DNA from 2 places in the Paenibacillus sp. GYB004 genome. Region 1 is predicted to be linked to the other one. Evidence: predicted binding sites of a transcription regulator. Region 1 holds the regulator's gene; the other holds the start of a gene.
The links. Region 1 encodes LexA, which represses DNA repair genes until DNA is damaged. Its sites were predicted from a motif close to CGAACATATGTTCG; they were not measured.
Positions count from the first base shown of each region.

Region 1 (11,339 bases):
GCAAAAAATCCGAAGAGCTGCTGCGCAACTCCGACCGTCTCGCGGTGATGGGGCAATTGGCCGCAGGTTTGGCGCACGAGATTCGCAACCCGCTTACTGCGCTGAAAGGGTTTATTCAGCTGCTGCAATCGTCCCCGAAGGAGAACAAGTCGTATTATCCGATCATGTTGACGGAGCTAGACCGGATCAATTTGATCCTTAATGAATTTTTGCTGCTATCCAAGCCGCGTCAGACGCTTTTTGGGGATACTGATATTCGGGTAGTCATTCGTCATGTGGTGACGCTGCTCGATACGCAAGCGATCCTCAACAAGGTGCGGATCGTCATCGTGGAGAAGGAGGATCTCCCGGTCATCCGCTGCGATGAGAACCAGATGAAGCAAGTGTTCGTCAATGTGCTGAAAAATGCGATCGAAGCGATGCCGGACGGCGGCGAAGTGACCGTTACGACGTTATTGTCCGAGCAGGACGTTGTCGTACGCGTGCAGGACGAAGGCGACGGCATATCGGATGAGCTGATCTCGCGGATCGGACAACCCTTTTTCACGACCAAAGATAAAGGAACGGGGCTTGGCCTGATGGTGTGCAATAACATTATGGAGAACCACGGTGGAAGGTTGACGATCCGAAGCGTTCCGGGCAAAGGGACTACGGTGGAAGTCGAGCTCCCGATCCGGGAAGGTGCGGCGCAGGAAGACCGGCTGGTCCGAGTATAGCCTTTCATTTTCCTATATGAAAGGTACTGGAGAAGTATGGTACAATAATACAATTGAGGGTCTGTGAAGGAGTGTTGGCATGAAACCACCGGTTCACGAAGTAGCCGGCGAAGCTTTGGATAAAGCGATCGTAGTCAGTCTGGTGCTGAAGGGGGACCGGTTATCCGACGACAGAGTCCAGCATTCGCTGGAAGAGCTCATCCGTCTGGCCGACAGCGCCGGAGTCGAAGTGCTTCATTCGGTCGTACAATCGAAGGACTCGATCGATTCGAAATGGTTTATCGGCAAAGGGAAAGCGGAGGAAGTGCGCGATCTTGCCGTGCAGCTCGGAGCCAATACGGCGATTTTCGACCAGGAGCTTTCCGGGGCGCAAGTCCGCAATCTCGAGCATGCGCTGGACCTGAAGATTATCGACCGCACTCAACTGATTCTCGATATATTCGCGCAGCGGGCGAAAACCCGCGAAGGCTTCCTCCAAGTGGAGCTGGCGCAGCTCAGCTACTTGCTGCCCCGGCTGTCCGGACACGGAGTGAATTTGTCGCGTCTTGGCGGGGGCATCGGTACGCGAGGTCCCGGGGAAACGAAGCTGGAGATGGACCGGCGGCATATTCGCAACCGGATCAGCGAGCTGCGCCATTCGCTCCAGGAAGTGAAACGGCATCGGGAACTGCACCGCGAGCGGAGGAAAAAAACCGGCGTGTACCAGGTGGCGCTGGTCGGATATACGAATGCGGGAAAATCGACCCTGCTGAACCGGATGACGTCGGCGGACGTATACGCCGAGAATCAGCTGTTCGCCACGCTGGACCCAACGTCCAGAGCGCTCCGGTTGCCCGGCGGGCAGGAAGTCGTGCTGACCGATACGGTCGGTTTTATCCAAAATCTCCCGCATGACCTGGTCGCTGCGTTCCGTGCGACGCTGGAGGAAGTTAATGAGGCCGATCTGATCCTGCACGTGGTCGACAGCGCAAGCGAGATGAGGGAAAGGCAAATGGCCGTTGTCGACGAAGTGCTGCTCGAGCTTGGAGCTCAAGGGAAACCGCGCATTACCGTGTTCAATAAAATCGATATGGCGACGGATGGAAGCGGCGGGCTGCTAAGCGCAGACGGCGATTCGTTGAAGGTGTCCGCGTTCTCGGCGACGGATCTGGAGCTGCTGAAGCTCTCGATTCAGGAGAAACTGATGGGCGGGACGAAGCGGTTTCTAATTCCTGCCGCCCGGGGCGACCTGATCTCGCTCGTCTACAGGCTTGGCGATGTGCTGGAGCAGGAAATCGAAGGGGACGACATCCGCTTTGACGTGCGTGTGAAGCAAACCGAATTCGAGAAACAAGGATATATGCTTCAGGCCTTTATAGCGCAGGAAGCGATACAGCTAGAGGGAGAGAGCTACTGAACATGAACGTACCAGACAAAATCGGCGCGCTGATGGAGGAAGCCGAAGCGCTTGCGGAGCCGAAGCTGAAACAGATCGACAAGCGGGTCGACCACAACCAATGGAAAGTGATCCGCGCTTTCCAGAAACATAAAGTAAGCGATTATCATTTCGCAGGCTCGACCGGTTACGGCTATAACGACCGGGGGCGCGAAGTGCTGGATCTCGTATATGCCGATGTGTTCGGAGCGGAGGCGGGCCTAGTCCGGCCTCACTTCGTCTCCGGCACGCATACGATCGGCACGGCGCTGTTCGGCCTGCTGCGTCCCGGCGACTTGCTGCTGTATATGACCGGCAAGCCGTACGATACGCTGCATAAAGTGATCGGCAAGCCGGGAGACGGGACCGGATCGCTGCAGGACTGGGGAGTGCGCTATGACGAAGTGGCGCTGTCCCCGGACGGGATGCCGGACTGGAACCGGCTCGCGGACAAGCTGAGGACGGACCCGCCCAAGGTGGTCGGCATCCAGCGTTCACGGGGGTACGACTGGCGACCGTCCTATACGGTCGCCCAAATCGCCGAGATGGTGAGGTTCGTCAAAGAGCTTGTTCCTTCTGCGATCATATTCGTTGACAACTGCTACGGAGAATTTACGGAGGAAGCCGAACCGACCGAAGTCGGGGTCGATCTGATGGCCGGCTCGCTGATCAAAAATCCGGGCGGGGGAATCGCTCCGACCGGCGGATATATTGTCGGCAAAAAGGAGTTAGTGGAGTTGGCGGCGTACCGGCTCACAGCTCCCGGGATCGGCGGCGAGGTCGGAGCGATGCTTGGGGTGACGAGAGACTTTTTCCAAGGCCTATTCCTCGCGCCGCATCTTGTCGGACAAGCTCTCAAGGGGAGCGTATTCGCATCCGCGATGTTCGAGCGGCTCGGCTTCGACACCCATCCGCGTTGGAACGACGAGCGGACCGATCTCATACAGGCGATCCGTTTCACGTCGGCGGACCATCTGATCGCATTCGTTCAAGGCATTCAGAAAGCGGCGGCGGTCGACTCCCATGTCGTCCCCGAAGCTTGGGAGATGCCCGGCTATGAACACCCCGTCATTATGGCGGCGGGAACGTTCATCCAGGGAGGCAGTCTGGAGCTTTCCGCAGACGCGCCGATCCGTTCGCCGTACATTGCATACATGCAGGGCGGACTCACTTATGCCCATGTCAAGTGGGGCGTCGTGATGGCCCTTTCCAATATGATGAATAAAGGATTGTTGTAATTAAACCTTACACGCATTGACATGTTTATGTTCGATATGTACAATGAACTTATATCCTTTACATGTCGGAGTGGTGTACAATGAGCGACGAAATTCGCCGCAACATGGCTTTATTCGCAATCGGAAGCGTCATGAAACTGACCGATTTGACTGCGCGCCAAATACGCTACTACGAGCAGCATGAGCTGATCGTTCCGGCCAGGACGGACGGGAATCAACGTTTATTTTCATTCAACGACGTTGAACGTCTGCTCCAGATTAAGGCGCTGATCGAGAAGGGCGTCAACATCGCGGGTATTAAGCAAGTGCTTAATCCGGTGAATAAGGACTCCGAAGAGGCGACGGTCATCACGGACGAGACGCAGGTAAAACGCAAGGAGCTGTCCGATTCCCAACTGCACAAAATGTTGAAACAGGATCTGTTGACCGGCAACCGCCGCGGCAAGGTTTCCCTCATCCAAGGGGAGCTGTCCCGTTTTTTTACTAAATAAAGGAGGAATTATTCCGTGTCTCAAACGCATTATACGAAGGAAGATATTTTACGCATCGCCAAGGAAGAAAACGTCCGCTTTATCCGTCTTCAATTCACTGACTTGCTCGGCACGATCAAAAACGTCGAGATTCCGCGCAGTCAGTTGGAGAAAGCGCTCGACAATAAAATGATGTTCGACGGTTCCTCGATCGAAGGCTACGTGCGGATCGAGGAGTCCGATATGTATTTGTATCCGGATCTGAATACGTGGGTTATTTTCCCTTGGGTCACGGAAGATCGCGTTGCCCGTCTCATCTGCGACGTGTACTTGCCTGACGGACGGCCGTTCCCGGGCGATCCGCGCGGCATTCTGAAGCGTGCGCTGGAAGAGGCTTCCGAGATGGGGTACACGGCGATGAACGTGGGGCCTGAGCCGGAGTTTTTCCTGTTCAAGACCGATGAAAAAGGCAATCCGACGATGGAGTTGAACGACCAGGGCGGTTACTTCGATCTGGCGCCTACCGACCTTGGCGAGAACTGCCGCCGCGAGATCGTTCTGACGCTGGAGGAAATGGGCTTCGAGATCGAAGCATCGCACCATGAAGTGGCGCCGGGTCAGCACGAGATCGACTTTAAATATGCAGACGCGGTTAAAGCGGCCGACCAGATCCAGACGTTCAAGCTCGTCGTCAAGACGATCGCCCGCCAGCACGGACTGCATGCTACCTTTATGCCGAAGCCTCTGTTCGGGGTGAACGGTTCCGGTATGCATTGCCACCAATCGTTGTTCCAAGGCAGCGAGAACGCGTTCTACGACGAGAGCGACAAGCTCGGCCTCAGCACTACGGCTCGTCACTACATGGCCGGCGTGCTGAAGCATGCCCGCGCCTTCGCGGCGATTACGAACCCGACGGTCAACTCGTACAAGCGGCTCGTACCGGGTTACGAAGCGCCTTGTTACGTCGCATGGTCGGCGAGCAACCGCAGCCCGATGATCCGGATTCCGGCTTCCCGCGGACTGAGCACACGCGTAGAGGTGCGTAACCCGGACCCTGCGGCGAATCCATACCTGGCTTTGGCCGTTATGTTGAAAGCAGGTCTTGACGGAGTGAAGAACAAAACTCCGCTGCCGGCTCCGACCGACCGCAACATTTATGTCATGTCCGAAGAAGAGCGCGAAGAACAAGGAATCCCGAGCTTGCCGTCCGATCTGCACGAGGCGATCGTCGAGCTGATGAATAACGAAGTGATTTGCGAAGCTTTGGGCGAGCATGCGCTCACTCACTTTATCGAGCTGAAAGAAATCGAGTGGGATATGTACCGCACCCAGATTCATTCCTGGGAACGCGATCAGTATATGACGTTGTATTAATCGTAAAATCCCCGCATGGCGTAATGGCCGGCGGGGATTTTTTTGGGTTGCGGCCGTCGGACCGGCAGCTCGGCGAAAAATTTGCGTTATGCACTCACGCGGGATTCAGGAGCACCGGAACCGGAAAATGTCCAGGATGATGCCGATCGGAATACGGATCGTAATAAACACCCGGTTTACACCGCTATAGATGCGCAAGCGGATCGAGTTGGCCCCGACGCTTACCAAACAGCCGGTAAACGTATTAAATAAGGTCCGCACGACAACAACTCTTCCTACCAGACGCAGGGCGTTTCTTCTAATCCTTCTCTGCCTGGCGGGAGACACCCGTCTGCCCGAATTTATTTGAATCTCCTTAGACATGCCATCTCTCTCCTATCGGTCATTTCTGCGGGGATCGTAACCCGCAACGACAGTTTACGGAGAGAAGCACCGGGGGGGCACGGCGATTGCCCGGCTCGCCGGGGGATAGGGCTCGGGTGAAACAGGGGGGCGGGTCGGATATGCTGTAAAAGTGATCAGGAATACAGTACACAAGCCGATGATCCCATGTTACGATGAACTCTGACGCAACACCTCGCCCGAGTAATCGGAGCCCCTGCGGATGGAGGTAAACGAACGAATGAGTTGGACCGATTCATCGGGAATTAGTACAAAAACCGGGAATGGCTCGGCTACTGCGGGTAATGAAGCGATACGTCCGGGCGGCGGAGCGGCGTTGACAAGCCCTGTGCCCGTTTCTGCAGCCGGCTTGGTTGATTCGAGCGCAGATATCGTGGTGACCAAGAGCGGTGAGCTTTTCCACATCTCAAGCCGCTTTGATGATGCCCATACCATTACGATCGAAACGTCGCGAAGCGGGTCTCGCAACGGCAGCTTTAACTTTATCCGGACTCGAATCGGGTCGGAGATCGTCCATGCCAACCATGACGATATAACGCCTGTCCGTACTTTCAATACGGTAGGGGCGAACCACGGGTATACGTGTGTAGTGAAGGTGTCCATGGCCGGACACGACAAAACGGCGGACGATCTGGGATCGCAATGGACGGATGGGGCGAGAATCTACACGCTGCTGGACGTAAACGGCGATCATCTTACATGGGGGTGCCCGTATACGGTGACGAACGGGATCGTATCCGCTCTGCTTGTCCAACCCGAGCAAGATCTCACTCCTGTATGCGGTGCGGTCCATACACAGCCGGTGAACGTTAACGTCCTTGTACCGGGGGCTCAGCTCTATCCGTCCATTAACAACATAAAGGTGCAATATATGCTGGACGGCAAGGAAATCACGGAGGACGGGATGTATTCCGGTACGGTTCTGAAGGTGCACGAATCCTATCACATTATGGACTACAGGGCGATCATAGATTTCGCGCAATCCCATCCGGGAGTGAGTTATGCGAACGATTCGGTAGCGGGGGCTGTTCGGCTCTCGATCGTGTATACGTTCAGGAAGGGCGGCCGCTGTCATATCTCGCATAACTTCAAGGCTTTGCAGAAGCTGCAAGTCATGGACTGCGGCTTTCTGCAGTCGATGCCGATGAGTTTGTCCGGTCATACGCTCAGCCGTTATATGCCGGATGTGAAGAGCAAAAGCGGGCAGGATTTTCAAAATATAGTGGATATGACCGGTTACAGTATGAATCTCGTATATGGCCCATCCGATTATATAGACCCGGCCAAGCCTCCCAACCGATATGTCGACTGGCTGCGGGACGGCAGCGGGCTGGGAAAGGTGGGTTTTACAATGGGATATATCGTCGACAAAACGAACAGCAAAAACGCCGATCGGGCGGCTCAAACATCGAGAGGCTGGGATATGCGCAGCACGAGGAAAAGCTATCCGATCGCGATGAGCGGACTGATCTTAAATGCCGGGGACTACAAAACGTTCATGGGGTACCGGAATTACTTGTCGCCGGTTGAGGTGGGGAAAGCCACCAATCTAAGCGTAGTTCAAGACGACAAAGATACATATGTGTACATCGATTACCATGTCCCCGTTACCGGAGCGAATCTCAAGCTCCCCGAACATATCGGGAAAACCGTATCTGTAATCGATCACGTAAACTTTACGCTTCAAAACGATATAGTAGACAGCGACGGCATCACCTTCAGTATTACTGCTGGCCATGGCTATGCGATCTTGAAAGTACACTGATCCCCGCTACCCCGAGCGAACCGGTCGGGGGATCTGGCTGCGGCCGGACAGTGCACGTATCACGAATACAAGGTGCGTAAGACAGCTGTCAGTGCGATTAGACAGCCAGAGCCCTGACCGGATATCCGGCAGGGCTCTCTTGGCGTACGGTTTATGGCTCGTCCCGTAAGAGGGACGAGCCAACATGAGACTAATGAATGTCGCGGAACAATCCGATTACTTTCCCCAGAATTGTTACGTTGCGGAGACGAATCGGGTCCATAGACGGATTCTCCGGCTGGAGCCGAATATGGTCGCGCTCCTTGTAAAACGTCTTGACGGTCGCTTCGTCATCTTCGGTCATGGCGACGACGATATCGCCGTTGTTCGCGGTCGGCTGCTGCTTAACGATAACGTAGTCGTTATGGTGAATGCCGGCTTCGATCATACTTTCTCCGACGACGCGAAGCATGAATACGCTGTGGTCGCCGACGAAATGACTCGGAAGCGGGAAATATTCTTCGATGTTCTCGGTTGCCGTAATCGGCATACCAGCCGTTACTTTGCCGACTACCGGTACACGCGCTATCGAGAAGGAAAATACGGAAGCGGATTCGTCATGGGCGCTGAGCACCTCGATCGCTCTAGGCTTGGTCGGGTCTCTGCGGATGTAACCTTTCTTCTCGAGCCGGTCCAAATGACCGTGTACGGTAGAGCTGGACGCAAGCCCGACGGCTTCGCCGATTTCCCTTACGGAAGGCGGGTAGCCTTTATCGCGTACTTCGTTCTTGATAAATTCCAGTATCGCTTGTTGGCGATTGGAAACCTTGCTCACGATCATCACTCCCATTACGGACATTTTATATGGGTAAATTATACCACAGAACTCGAGTTCGTACAAACATAAGTTCGAGTATGGGTCTTGGAGAATTCAACCATCCGGTCGCATGTCGTTCTGATGTATATAAAGTATTCGTTTGTAGTGTACATGATATCGTTGACTCCTATATTGGGCCATTTTATAATGAAATCAAGAAAAATATAACAATTATAGCAATCTGTAATGTATATTTCTGTAATTGTTATATACATCAGGGTCGATCGCCGAAGGAGAGGATGTGTTCCGGATGGGATAAGACGGATGTAAGGGAGATATACGGTGCAGCAAAGGAGGACCGGTGATTGAAGAAAAAACCGACGCATGAGCAATTTCAGAAACAGCTGGATCATATGGTACAGACGCTTCGAGCAGACATTCTGGAAGGAAAGTATGCAACCGGCGACTACCTGCCCTCGGAGCTTGTGCAGGCGAAGATGTTCAGATTAAGCAACAAGTCGGTTCGCAAAGGGCTGGACATACTGAATGCAGAAGGCTGGATCGAGAAGATCCCGCGGGTTGGCAGCCGGGTGCTGGCGAAGCGGGAGACGGTTCGTTTGACCGTCGGGATTAACCGTACGGATGAGGTCAATATGAAATTATCCGGACTCGCCGAGCTTTTTTGTAAGCGCTATCCTTGGATCGAGCTTGAGTTTGTGCCGTTTGTATCGGATCTCGGCGGACCGGGCGACCAGCGGAAGCTGGCGGAATTCGATGCGATCGTCATCAACCATCTTCAATTTCAGCGAATGAAAGAGAGCGGTCATCTTCACCTGTTCGCCCCTTTGCCGGAGAAGCGGGAGATCTACCCGTTCCTTTCGGGACTGTTCAAGGACGGCGGGATGCATTATGTGTACCCGATCATCTTTTCCCCGATCGTGCTTTGTTACAATAAGCGGCATTTCCGCGAACGGGGCTTGGCCGAGCCGGACGGCAGCTGGACCTGGGACGACCTGGTCCGTAACGCCATCGAGCTTACGAACGGGAACGGGAGATTCGGATTCGCCTTTTATTTGCTGAATGAAAATCGCTGGCCGCTCTTCTGGCTCCAGGCGGGGGAAGATCTCCGGCAGGAAGGCCGCAGCCCGGAATCGCTCCGGCACTCCCGTCTGATGGACGCGGCGAGACTGTGCAAAAGTATTATCAGCAACCGCGATTTTTTCCCGATGTTCTTATCGGAGAACAACCGGGAGATCAATGCGATGTTTCAGGAAGGCCGGCTGTCGATGGTTATCAACAGTTACATGGGAATGAACGATTGGCAGGAGTCTCCCGGTCTGGAATACGACGTATCTCCGCTTCCTTACATGAACGAGCCGATCACTTTGATGATCTCTCAAGGTGTAGGAGTGCTCAAGCAAACCGGGCATCCGGAGGAAGCGATGCTGCTTGCCGACTTCCTCACGTCGCTGCCGGGCCAGCAGTATATCGGCAGCCACACGCTCAGCATCCCGAGCCACTGGGGAGCGGATTCGTCCCCGAATAAGAAGGCGTTTGCAGTGCCCGGCCGATATTCGATGTACCGGGAAATGATGTTTTCGTACCGGACGCACGCCTCGCTCGGCATCCCGGCGCTGTCGTATTCACATATTTTCAAGCATGTGCGGGCTTATTGGGCCGATCTGATCGACGAGCGCGAGCTGTGCGAGCGTATGGCCGAAGCGTTATCGGAGCGGGAAGAGCATGTTCCCGGGTAAAAGGTACGGGATGACGGAGTTACGATTAGGCGGTGCCGATTAGGCGGCATAACCGGTTAGCGGGCGAATCGGTACATGAGGAAATGGGACTAGTAGCGGCGATCCGGCCTGCTTACGGCAACCGGGAATGAACGGCTTGGGACCAGGCACTCCGTCGGAGCTGGATAACGATCGATTCGAGGAGGGAACAGGGATGGAAGAACGGAACGTAGAACATGCGCGGCCGCCTAAACGGATCTCCAGAAGGAGCTTGCTTGCGGCCCTTGGAGGAGCCGGTGTTGCGGTAGCGGGACAGTCGTTCATCAAGGAGGGAGTTATGGGCGATTCGGTAAATTTGGCCACGTACGGGTTCGGTCCGGATATGGGGAATTTTCCGTTTGCGATGTTCCGCTTCCGTTATGTGGAGAACATAGCCAAGATGAAAAGTGAGACGATGCTCAGAGAGGGGATGATCGTCCGGACTGCCGGGTATTACGAGCCGGGGGACGGCGGCGGCGCGGACTACATCGTCAAGCCGGGCATCCTGCCGGAAGACTTGGGCAGTGTCGTGAATCTGAGCGGAGAGCTGCAGGCGATCCTGCTTGCGGAGGACAGCGTGAACTACAAGCAGTTCGGCGCGGTCGGGGACGGGGTTAACGACGACGGGGTTCAGATCAAGCGGGCGCATGCATATGCGAACGCCCGTGATTTGCCCGTACAGAACCTGACAGGCGAGTACTGGATCAAAGCGACAAATGATATTATCGTGCAGACGAATGCAAACTGGGGTCACACAAAGTTTCATATCGACGAAGGGATGAACTCCAAATCAAATCCCCGGTTCCGGGTGACGAGCCGCAAAAGCACGGTGAATATCCAGTTCGACGCGGCGGAGAAAGCTTCATTTCTAGACAAAATGAAGCCTGGCACGACATTTGTCCCGGAGCTGGCTCCCTATAAGAACTCTCTTGTGTTCATTACCGACAGCAACGACAAAATCGGTGTGAGACAAGGATACAATCACAATGGCTGGAACAAAGAAGAGTTTTTCTATGTCGAGGAGCACGGGCGGCTGATCGGGGACATTGCCTGGACCTTCAACAATTATACGAGCCTGGTCGCATACCCGTGCGACGATAACTACCTGATCCTCGACGGAGGCACCTTTTACATGTCGGGCAACAGTCCCGGGGCGGGCGGCGCTTATTTGCACAACGGAATTATGGTCCGGCGCAGCCGTACGATCATCCGCAACCAGTGGGTCGGGCTGGAGGAGGGGGCGAGCGATACGTCGCTTGATCCGCGAATCGGATTTTATTATTTCAACTATGTGTTCGACGTTACGCTGGAGAACGTGAGACTCATTCCGTGGGAGCAGGACCGCGAAGGGACGGATCGCGACGTGCCCGCCGGCACGTACGGGATCGG
Region 1 covers NZ_JARBDB010000047.1:101,072-112,410, forward strand. Annotated here, with positions in the region: gene PV433_RS19010 (diguanylate cyclase domain-containing protein) at 1-716, shown strand, start outside; gene hflX (GTPase HflX) at 796-2,112, shown strand; gene PV433_RS19020 (methionine gamma-lyase family protein) at 2,115-3,368, shown strand; gene PV433_RS19025 (MerR family transcriptional regulator) at 3,449-3,859, shown strand; gene glnA (type I glutamate--ammonia ligase) at 3,875-5,212, shown strand; gene PV433_RS19035 (hypothetical protein) at 5,318-5,575, opposite strand; gene PV433_RS19040 (hypothetical protein) at 5,835-7,379, shown strand; gene lexA (transcriptional repressor LexA) at 7,570-8,193, opposite strand; gene PV433_RS19050 (extracellular solute-binding protein) at 8,541-9,932, shown strand; gene PV433_RS19055 (hypothetical protein) at 10,126-11,339, shown strand, end outside.

Region 2 (11,339 bases), on a different contig from region 1:
TCCTCTTGTTAACTTCCCCCCTTCCTCATTTGACTGTATTTGATTTCCGGTTGCTGCCGCCGTCGGCCGTTCCATGATCCATAACCTTTCGATATTGTTCCGGCGTAACTCCCACCTGGGTTTTGAACATTCGGCTGAAATGAGATGCATTCTTAAACCCGACCTGCAGGCCAATATCGGTTACTGAATATGCACGATGCATATAGAAGAGCTGCTTCGCTTGTTCAATCCGTCTGCGGTACAAGTAATCGAATATGGTAATCCCCGTACTTTCCCGAAAAATTCTCGACATATACTGCTTGCTTAAGTGGAGCTCCCGCTCCATATCGTTTAACGTGACATCCTCGTTGAATGCGTTTTCAATATAATGGATTACTTTGCGGACATGCCGCTCCTTCTCGCTAATCGTATAGTTCTGCTTCTTCAAATCCGGTTCACATAAAGCGTACACCACGACCAGCAAATCAAAAAAGGCCATTACGAGCCGATTGAGATCTACCCAATTGCCGCTTTGGCTAAACCGGTGTATTCGAAGCATCAAAGCTTCCATTTCCTTGCCGGCTTCTTCCGACATGTGAATATGATGATGCCCCAGCACTTCAAAAGGTAGCATGAGATCAATTCCGTTCACCGGCGACTTCATCTTCCTCAGTGACGACGGGCGAATCGATATCCGGGTATAGATGCATCCGATTTTGTCATCCACACGTAATCCCTGCTGTTTCGTTCCATCCGAGATCAGAAGATCACGGGCAGCAAGCGGAATCGCACGGTCGCCGACATTCGACACTCCGCTGCCTTCGTGGACATATAAAAGCTCGTACAGAGCCGGCCGGATCTCCTCCGTATACAGCGGCTTGGCGCAACGGTATTCGAATTCATGAAACAAAGAGGGCCGCTCGATTGGCATGCCGTATCCCCCCAGTGGCGATTTTTATCCATATTACCACAGGTGGCTTTGCCCGGATAGACTGCTTCTCAGATGAATATCGGCCCTCCATACCTTTCCATTGTTGATTCGTGCACTACCGAATTTTTCTAAACGGGAACATGGACGGCCGCATGCTCGATACAAGAAACGCTCACTGCCAATGCCGCTGTCCCTGCGTTCGTTATCGTTACGATCAGCTCCGTCATCTCGGCGTTCAACTGGAAGTGAGTGGTGAAGTCGGTCGCCGCATTTCCGGATATTTTGGTTAAAGCTCCTGCCGATACGTGGAACGCTCCGGAATGATTGGAGAGAATCACCGTCTGCTCCGCGGCATCGAAAAGTGGCGCCGGATGCTGAACGCATCCCGTGAAAGTCAATTTGACGGCTTTGCCCGATCCTGCGGCGGCGGGGTCGATTGCAAAAGAAGCGGAACCGGCGGAACCGGATGCCGCACGGATTGTCTGCGACTGAAAAACTTTCCTGTCTGCAACATTCAACCTCGTCCCCGAAGACTGGTACAAACGTTCCAAAGTAGGAACATCGTGATTGCCGGACAACGTATGATTGCGGTTTCCGTATAACCGGATCGCCCCGCCGGTGCTGCTGAATAAAACCAATCCGTTCACTTCGTTGCGGGAGATCTCCAGATCGAGACCCGGGTCTCGTACGATCCCGATCGATCCGCTCGTAAAGCCGGGAGCAATCCGGTTCTCCACAATGCGGCAAGCTTCCGTATACGTGCCGCGAATAAATATCCCCCAGCCCCCCGGACCAACCAATTCATTGTGGCAAACTTCCAGATTTTTTATTTTACCGGCCCGGTAGGTGCTGAACTTATCGACGTAGATCCGGTCGGCTATATTATTGGAGATGATCACGCTTTTGCAATCGTTATCCTGAACCGTGACAAAGATCCGCTCTTTGATAATGTTCCCGTCAATGACCACAGTCGAGCTGTCGTCAATCCAAAGCTGCCTGTCGAAATTGTTGGAGGAAATGATCACTTCCGCCCCGGGGGAGTTCTCAATCTCGCAAGAACCGTACGAATTGTTGAAATCGTAATTACCGACAATTTTGATTTTGCCGTTGCCTCCGAAAAAATTGTAGCTGGTTGCATTTTGGCCGTTGTAACATGCATTGCCGCTGTAATAAGTATTTATAGTGCACAGGTTTTGAAAATGGCCGGCGTTTACCCCAACCGGAGCGATCGACCGGCAGCCCTCCACCACTATATCCCGGATCGGATACGACTCGGTCCCGCGGAAGTTAGTCGCATAGAAAAACTGCTCGAACTCGCAATTATGTATCGTAATCCGTCCGATGCTTCTCCCGATCAGGGCGGTCTCCGCCTGAATGCCTCGAATTTGGCTTGACGTGTTCAGCGCCTTGAACCGCAGCCCGCTGCAGCGGAAACCGTCAGCAAGTAGCGAGATATGGCGGCCCAGCACGAGCTTCCCCGTTCCTTCCAGCGTCAAATAGTTCTTATCGATCGTAAATCCGTTCGCCACCAAGTAATCTCCGGAGGGAACGTATATTTTGCCGCCCTCACCCGCTGCATCGTTTACCGCTTGCTGAAAAATAGCCGAATTGTCGTAGCTTCCGCCCGGCCGGGCATTATACGGAGGTTGCGTGATGTCGATCCACGGGCCCGGCTTCCTGGGATGAAGTCTCGAATCGTTCTCCGGAGTTGAACCTGCATACACCGATTCCGCGACGGAAGAAGCGCTTGCCCCATAGGCTCCCGCAACCGTCATACACGCACCTGCTCCGGCCAAACCGATGGACGCCAACAGCCTCCTCCGGCTTATCCGCTTCGGTGTAAGCTTCGTTTCCCACTCCCTCCCGTCCGTTGAATGTTCCTTGCCTTCATGGATCTCCTCTTCGTGTTCTGCCTTCATCTCCTGCGCCTCCTTCATCTAATGAGAATGATGGCCTAACTGGATTACTCCGGCTTGCAATGCATCACGATACCGATATCCCCCCTATCGTCACAAACACAAATTTCCTCACTCTCGCTCCCTCCATGATCCTGCGCTTAGCGTATCAAATCAATCGTTCGACTTCTTTTCTCGTATTCATGAAAATTGCGGTTTATTTGACTAAGAAGGACGATTCTAACTTTTAAGCGCGCAAAGAAAAACCAACCCCGTTACGAACGTCGTCGTTCGAACAGGGTTGGTGGTTGGAGCGGTTATACGACCGCATTCTCCTTGGCTTCGCGCTCTTTCTCCTGCTGCTTCGTGCGCTCCATGTCGCGCTCCAGAATCGGCTTTAAATACTTGCCGGTGTAAGACTCCGGTACCCGGACGACTTCCTCCGGCGCTCCGGTCGCCACAATCGTGCCGCCTCGGGTACCGCCTTCCGGCCCCAGATCGATCAAATAATCGGCCGTCTTAATCACGTCCAGATTATGCTCGATCACAAGCACCGTCTCGCCGCTGTCCACCAGGCGGTGAAGAACGGTCAACAAGCGGTCGATATCGTCGATATGAAGACCCGTCGTCGGCTCGTCCAAAATGTAGATGGTTTTGCCGGTGCTGCGCCGGTACAGCTCGGCGGCCAGCTTCACCCGCTGCGCTTCGCCACCGGACAGCGTCGTTGCCGGCTGGCCCAGCTTCATATAACCAAGACCTACGTCCAGCAGCGTCTGCAGCTTCCGGTGAATACGCGGAATGTTGCGGAAAAACTCGCAGCCGTCCTCGATCGTCAGCTCCAGCACCTCGGCGATGCTTTTGCCTTTGTATTTGATATCGAGCGTCTCGCGGTTGTACCGTTTCCCTTTGCACTGCTCGCACGGCACGTAGACGTCCGGCAGGAAGTGCATCTCGATCTTGATGATACCGTCTCCGCGGCACGCTTCGCAGCGTCCGCCTTTCACGTTAAAGCTGAACCGGCCTTTCTTGTAACCTCGCACCTTCGACTCGTTGGTAGCCGAGAATACGTCGCGGATATCGTCGAACATCCCTGTGTACGTGGCCGGATTCGATCTCGGGGTTCTCCCGATCGGCGACTGGTCGATCTCGATAACCTTCTCGATATGCTCCAGGCCGACTATTTCCTTATGCTCGCCCGGGCGTGTCTTCGCTTTGTTCAGATCGCGCGCGAGCGATTTGTACAAAATTTCGTTGATCAGCGTACTTTTGCCCGATCCGGATACGCCGGTGACGCAAGTGAATACGCCGAGCGGTATTTTGGCGTTAACGCCTCGCAGATTGTTCTCCTTGGCGCCTTTGACCTCCAGCCACTTTCCGTTAGGCTTCCTCCGCGGACTCGGGATCGGAATGAACTTCTTGCCGCTCAAATATTGGCCGGTAAGCGAGTTCGGATCTTCCATAATTTCCTTCGGCGTTCCTTGCGCTACGACTTGTCCGCCATGGATGCCGGCACCCGGTCCGATATCGATAATATAGTCCGCGGCGATCATCGTATCTTCGTCATGCTCGACGACGATCAGCGTATTGCCGAGATCGCGCATATGCTCCAGCGTACGAATGAGACGGTCGTTGTCCCGTTGATGCAGACCGATGCTCGGCTCATCCAGGATGTACAGAACCCCCATCAGGCTGGAACCGATCTGGGTCGCCAGACGGATGCGCTGCGCCTCGCCGCCGGATAACGTACCGGCCGAACGGCTGAGGGACAAGTAATCGAGACCGACGTTAACCAGGAAGCCGAGACGGGCTTCGATTTCCTTAAGTACGAGATGGGCGATCGTCCGCTCCTTCTCCGTCAGATCGAGTCCGCCGAAGAAATCGGCCGCATCTCCAATCGACAGATTGGTCACGTACGCAATATTTTTATTGCCGACGGTGACGGCCAGCGTCTCCCGCTTCAGCCGTTGGCCTTTGCAACCCTGACACGGCTTCGCGCTCATATATTGCTCGATATGCTCGCGGATGCCGTCCGACGCGGTCTCGCGGTATCTCCGCTCCAGGTTGCGGACGATTCCTTCGAACGGAACGAGCGCCTCCTTGGACAGGCCAAAATCGTTCTCGTAACGGAATTTGACCTTCTCGCCGCCGGTTCCATACATAATCTTTTTCATATGGTCCGCCGACAGCTCGGCAACGGGAACGTCCCGCGGGATCCCGTAATGTTCGCACACCGCAGCCAGAAACTGAGGATAATAGTTGGACGTGCTTCCCGCCCAAGCCTCGAACGCGCCCTCCTCGATCGTCATCGACGGGTTCGGTACGAGAAGATCCGGATCAACAATCATCTTCGCTCCCAAACCGTCGCAATCCGGGCAAGCCCCGAACGGGCTGTTGAACGAGAACATCCGCGGAGCGAGCTCATCGATGCTGAAGCCGCATTCCGGGCACGCCAGCTTCTGGCTGAACAGCAGCTCTTCCTGCTCCATCACATCGACGATCACCCGGCCGTCGGCCAGCTTCAGCGCCGTCTCCAGCGAATCCGCAAGCCGGGCCTGAATGTCGCCCTTCACGACGATCCGGTCGACGACAACTTCGATCGAATGTTTCTTGTTTTTCTCCAGCTCAATCTTCTCAGACAGATCGCGGATCTCTCCGTTAACGCGGACGCGAACGAAGCCCTGCTTCTGAATGTCGGCCAACAGCTTCGTATGCTCGCCCTTGCGTCCGGATATGATCGGCGCCAAGATCTGCAGCTTCGTCCGTTCGGGATATTCCATAATCCGGTCGATCATCTGCTCGACCGACTGTGCGGTAATCTCGATGCCGTGATCCGGGCAGTGCGGCTTCCCGATCCGGGCGAACATTAGCCTGAGGTAATCGTATATTTCCGTAACCGTACCGACTGTAGACCGGGGGTTGCGGCTGGTCGTTTTCTGGTCGATGGAGATGGCCGGGGACAATCCTTCGATCGAATCGACATCCGGCTTGTCCATCTGGCCCAGAAACTGTCTGGCGTAAGCGGAAAGCGACTCGACGTAGCGGCGTTGTCCTTCCGCGTAGATCGTATCGAAAGCGAGCGACGATTTGCCGGAGCCGCTTAACCCGGTCAACACGACGAACTTGTCGCGCGGTATCGTTACGTCAACATTTTTTAAATTATGAGCTCTCGCTCCTTTGATCACGATGCGGTCTTGAGCCACTGTGAACCATCCTTTCCGTGGGTAGAGCCATTCATTCCTTCATCATAACACCGTTAAAAACGACTGAAAACCGGCCGCCCGGTTGAAACATTCTCCAGCTCCGCCGCGAAGAAGAGCCGCCGTTACAGGGCGGCTTTGAGCTCCAATATCGCATCGCGCAGCTCGGCGGCACGTTCGAACTGCAAGCTTTTGGCAGCTTCCTTCATCTCCGCTTCGAGACGCTCGATCAGCGAGGCGCGGTCTTTCTTGGACATCTTCTCGGACTTCACGCCGGCCAAATAATCGGCCTTCTGCTCCGCCACCTTCGTGGCCTCGATGACGTCGTGCACCCGCTTCTGAATCGTCTGCGGCGTGATGCCGTGCTTCTCGTTGAACTCGATCTGGATCGCGCGACGCCGCTCGGTCTCGCGGATGGCCCGGTCCATCGAGTCGGTCCGTTTGTCCCCGTACATAATAACCCGGCCGTTCGCGTTCCGCGCCGCCCGTCCGATCGTCTGAATGAGCGACCGTTCGGCACGCAGAAACCCTTCCTTATCCGCATCCAATATGGCGACGAGGGATACTTCCGGTAAGTCGAGCCCTTCCCGCAGCAGGTTGATGCCCACCAGCACATGGAATGTGCCTAGCCGCAATTCGCGCAGCAGCTGCATCCGTTCAAACGTCTTGACATCGGAATGGAGATAACGGACCTTAATGCCGAGCTCTTTGAAATAATCCGTCAAATCCTCCGACATTTTCTTGGTCAGCGTCGTCACGAGCACCCGCTCGTCCTTGGCGATCCGCTCGTTGATCTCGCCGATCAGATCGTCGATCTGTCCCTTCGTCGGGCGCACCTCGATAATCGGATCGAGAAGACCTGTCGGCCGGATAATCTGCTGCACCATCGTCGGGCAGCTCTCAAGCTCATACGGGCCCGGCGTAGCCGAGACGAAGATCGCCTGGCTGATCTTCTGTTCGAACTCCTCAAAGCGCAGCGGGCGGTTATCCAGCGCCGACGGCAGGCGGAAGCCGTGATCGACGAGCACTTCCTTCCGCGCCCGGTCGCCGTTGTACATCGCGCGGATTTGCGGAAGCGATACGTGCGATTCGTCGACGATGACCAGCATATCGTCGGGGAAATAGTCGAGCAACGTATATGGCGTAGCGCCGCGTTCGCGGAACGTAAGCGGTCCGGAGTAGTTCTCGATGCCGGAGCAGAAGCCCATCTCGTGCATCATCTCCAGATCGTACCGGGTCCGCTGCTCCAGCCGCTGGGCCTCCAGCAGCTTGTTCTCGGAACGAAGCTCTTCGAGCCGCTCCTCCAGCTCGCGCTCGATGTCCACCAGCGCCTTCTTCATTGTGTTCTCATGGGTGACGAAGTGAGACGCCGGGTAGATCGCCACATGATCCCGCTCGCCGAGAATCTCTCCGGTCAGCACGTCGATTTCGGTAATCCGCTCGATCTCATCGCCGAACAGCTCGACGCGAATCGCCTGCTCGCCCCTGGAGGCCGGGAAGATCTCGATGACGTCTCCCCGCACGCGGAACGTTCCGCGCACGAAGTTCAGATCGTTCCGCTGGTATTGGATGTCGACCAGCTTGTGCAAAATCTCGTTGCGCGGACGCTCCATCCCCGTCCTAAGCGACAAGACGAGATTCCGGTACTCCATCGGGGAACCGAGACCGTAAATGCACGATACGCTGGCAACGATGATCACGTCGCGGCGTTCGAACAACGAACTCGTAGCGGAGTGGCGGAGCTTGTCGATCTCGTCGTTAATGCTGGAATCTTTCTCAATGTACGTATCGCTCGAAGGAATATACGCCTCCGGCTGGTAGTAGTCGTAATAACTGACAAAATACGACACGGCGTTATGGGGGAAAAACTCCTGGAACTCGCTGCACAGCTGAGCCGCCAGCGTCTTGTTATGCGCAATGACGAGCGTCGGGCGGTTCACCCGGGCGATCACCTGGGCGGCCGTAAACGTCTTCCCCGTTCCGGTCGCGCCAAGCAGCGTCTGATATCTCTTGCCCTCCTGCAGTCCGCGGACAAGCTCGTCAATAGCCCCAGGCTGATCGCCTTGAGGCTGGAATGGAGAAACCAGTTGAAACGGTTTGTTGTGGAGCACGATATCGCTCATCGCTTTATCCCTCGCTCTGGGTCTTTCGACTCTATTGACTCTTTCTTCAATTACCGATATATGGTATGACATGCGACAGGGTCTACCGAATGTTTGTTCTCATCAGATATTATACTTCTTTTTCCGAATTGTTGCAAATTTTCAAACAAAGGGTGTGGGTCTGTTTCATGGATTTAACTACGATTCTAGGCATAATGCTCGGCCTGCTGGCATTGGTGGGAGGTTTCCTGCTGGATGGAGGCCATATCAACGGTCTGCTCGTATTAAGCGCCGCCATTATCGTGTTCGGAGGTACGATCGGCGCGGTTGTCGTCAGCTTCCCGAAATCGCAGCTGAAGCAGATTCCGAAAGCACTCCGCATGGCGTTCAGCGAAAGGAAAACAAAACCGGAGCAGCTGATCGAGGAACTGGTCGAGATGGCGGTTATCGCCCGCCGGGAGGGCGTGCTTGCCATAGAAGACCGCGCTCAGCAGCACCCTAACGCTTTTCTCAGGGACGGACTGCAGATGGTGGTCGACGGCACGGACCCGGATCTGATCCGGCAAATTCTCGAAGTTGAGATCGAAGCGAAAGAAAAGCTGCATGCCAGCTATGCGAAAATATTCGAAGCCGCCGGAGGTTACGCTCCGACGATGGGGATTATCGGTACGGTCATGGGTCTGATCCACGTCCTGAGCAACATGTCCGACCCCGAATCGCTCGCCGGATCGATTGCCGTAGCGTTCGCGGCCACCTTGTACGGCGTCGCCAGCGCGAACGTCATCTACTTGCCGATCGGCAGCAAGATCAAAGTCCGCAGCGAAGAGCAAATCGCCGAGATGGAGATGATGCTCGAAGGGCTGCTCGCCCTGCAAGCGGGACATAACCCGCAGATGATCCAGAAAAAGCTGACGTCCTTCCTGCTGCTCGACACGGAGGCGCAAGTTCGGAAGGAAGCGAACGCCGATGGCTAGGAGACGCAAGCAGCCGTCCGGTTCTCATTCCAGCAGCGAGCGGTGGCTGATCACCTATGCCGACCTGATTACGCTGCTGATGATTTTTTTCGTCATCCTGTATGCGATGAGCAAGATCGACTCGGCCAAATACGACACGTTGTCCAGAGCGCTGCAGATGCAGTTCAACGACGGCTCCTCGGTCATCCCGAAAGGGACCGGCATTATGGGCGAGGCGATTCCCGGGGACCCGAAGTCCGGAGACCAGACGCAGCCGCCGCCGGAATCCAAGACGGAGCCAAACTCCGATCCCGAGAAAGAAAAAGAGAAGGAATTGCAAAATTTGCTGAAAATCGTTCAGCAATATATTGCCGATCAGCATCTGGAGGAGCAGTTGTCCGCCAGCGATACCCCCCGCGGCATCGCGATCAAGCTGAACGACCTGTTTCTGTTCGACCTTGGCAAAGCCGAGCTGAAGCAAGGGGCTTATCCCGTGCTGGAGAAGCTGGCGAGCCTGTTTCCCACCCTGGATACGAAAGTGAGCATCGAGGGGCATACGGACGACCTGCCGCTCGCCACAGGCTCGGCTTATCAGGACAACTGGGGGCTTTCGCAAGCCCGGTCGGTGTCGGTCATCCGCTACTTCGTCAATACGGCCAAGCTGGACGCCGGTACGTTCATCTCCTCAGCTTATGCCGATACGAAGCCGGTTGCGCCTAACGATTCCGAAGCGAACCGGCAAAAAAACCGCAGAGTCGAAATCGTCGTGCTGCGGAACGATTAGAAGTAACCCAAGTACAAATTCAGAGCTAGATGCGGCTCTGAAATCGTTCTAGAAGCAAGAAACTCCAGTTCCATGATGAGTGGAATTGGAGTTTTTCATTAATCCCGGAAGAACCCGGCCGGCCGGACTTCCAAATCCAGCCGTTCGACGGACGGATGCCCGGGTCCTGCCGCCTACAGCGCTCCGCTCTCCTTCGCTGCGGGAGGTACCGCCTGGCTCCGCCGTCCGGCTTTCGTAAACCAGTTGACGTTTCGCTCTTCCAGGTAATACATCACCTTCTCGTCGGGAGCAAGCAGGACGCCCAGCAAATGGTGATCGCCCGAATAAAGAGCTCTCTGAACGAACTTGCTGTGCCCTTCGGTATTGATCACCTCCAGCTTGCAAAATGCCCCGTTGACGCCCAGCGCCTCATGCAGCTGCTCCTTAGTCCGGACCCGTATACCGTTCACCTTATGAATGATTTCCCCGGCAACAAGCCCCATCTCACTTGCCGGACTGCCGGGCAGCACGGCCAATATTCGCAGCCCTTGCTCGTTATGCACGTAATACGGAGGCTTCTCCGCCTCCTCCCGCCCGCTCCACCACAGTAAAGCTTCGTGCAGAACAATCGCCAGAACCGAACCGATCAGCACGAATCCGGGCAGCCATTCGGCCCCCGCCGCCAAGGCCAACACGGCCAGCGAGTAGAAGAACAGGAGCGACGCGCTCCGCTTCGCCTTCTGCTGCGGCAGCCGGGTCACCGTCCGTTCGGCGAAACCGAGCATCACCGGCAGTGCGGCGAAGGTCCAGCCCGCGTTCCAAATCTCCCCTCCGAACAAAGGTGTCCATGGCAGCGCTACCGCAGCACCGGCCGACTGAACCGGCACCAGCAGCAGCAGCGGCACCGGCCAAAACTGCTGAAGCTGATAGCCGCCGATCACCTTGCCTCGCTTGCCCGCCACGAACAACGGCATAGCCATGTCGGCCCCCTGCTTTCTGACGAAAAACGACTCCAGCAAATGCAAAACGCCGACTAAAGCGAGAAGCGAAGAGATGGGCAAGCTCTGCAGCGGCTTAACGGCCGCACCCACGTACGGAATCTCCGCCAGCCCCGGAAACCAGCCTGTAATGACGTGCAGCATTCCTAATACCCCGACGGAGTAGGCCAGACATATAAACCGTATCCGGAATACCGCCAGCAGCGCCGACAATACCCACAACCAGATCAAGGCGCCGGCCGGTACCGTTGCGCCGACGAACGCCATGACGAGCGATGCCGCCATCCCTGCAGCAATGCCCCAAAGGACCGTTTTCCAAGCCGTATCCAGCATCGAGTGCAGCCGGGTGGAGAACAGCTTGCGTTCCAGCACGATCTGTTTGTGATATTGCAAAATAACGAATAAAATCCCGATATAGTAAAACGGCTGAGCAGCAAGCTGAAGCAAAGCGCGCAGTACGCCTCGCGCCAGTTCGGCCACGATTTCCATCCAGGCACCGCTCCTTTATGCACAAACTATCT
Region 2 covers NZ_JARBDB010000050.1:46,178-57,516, reverse strand. Annotated here, with positions in the region: gene PV433_RS21410 (helix-turn-helix transcriptional regulator) at 26-910, opposite strand; gene PV433_RS21405 (right-handed parallel beta-helix repeat-containing protein) at 1,039-2,829, opposite strand; gene uvrA (excinuclease ABC subunit UvrA) at 3,123-6,005, opposite strand; gene uvrB (excinuclease ABC subunit UvrB) at 6,128-8,125, opposite strand; gene PV433_RS21390 (flagellar motor protein) at 8,293-9,078, shown strand; gene PV433_RS21385 (flagellar motor protein MotB) at 9,071-9,841, shown strand; gene PV433_RS21380 (PDZ domain-containing protein) at 10,015-11,307, opposite strand.
Region 2: uvrB (excinuclease ABC subunit UvrB) is a predicted target of LexA. The motif match lies at 8,212-8,225, and genes of this name have one in related genera.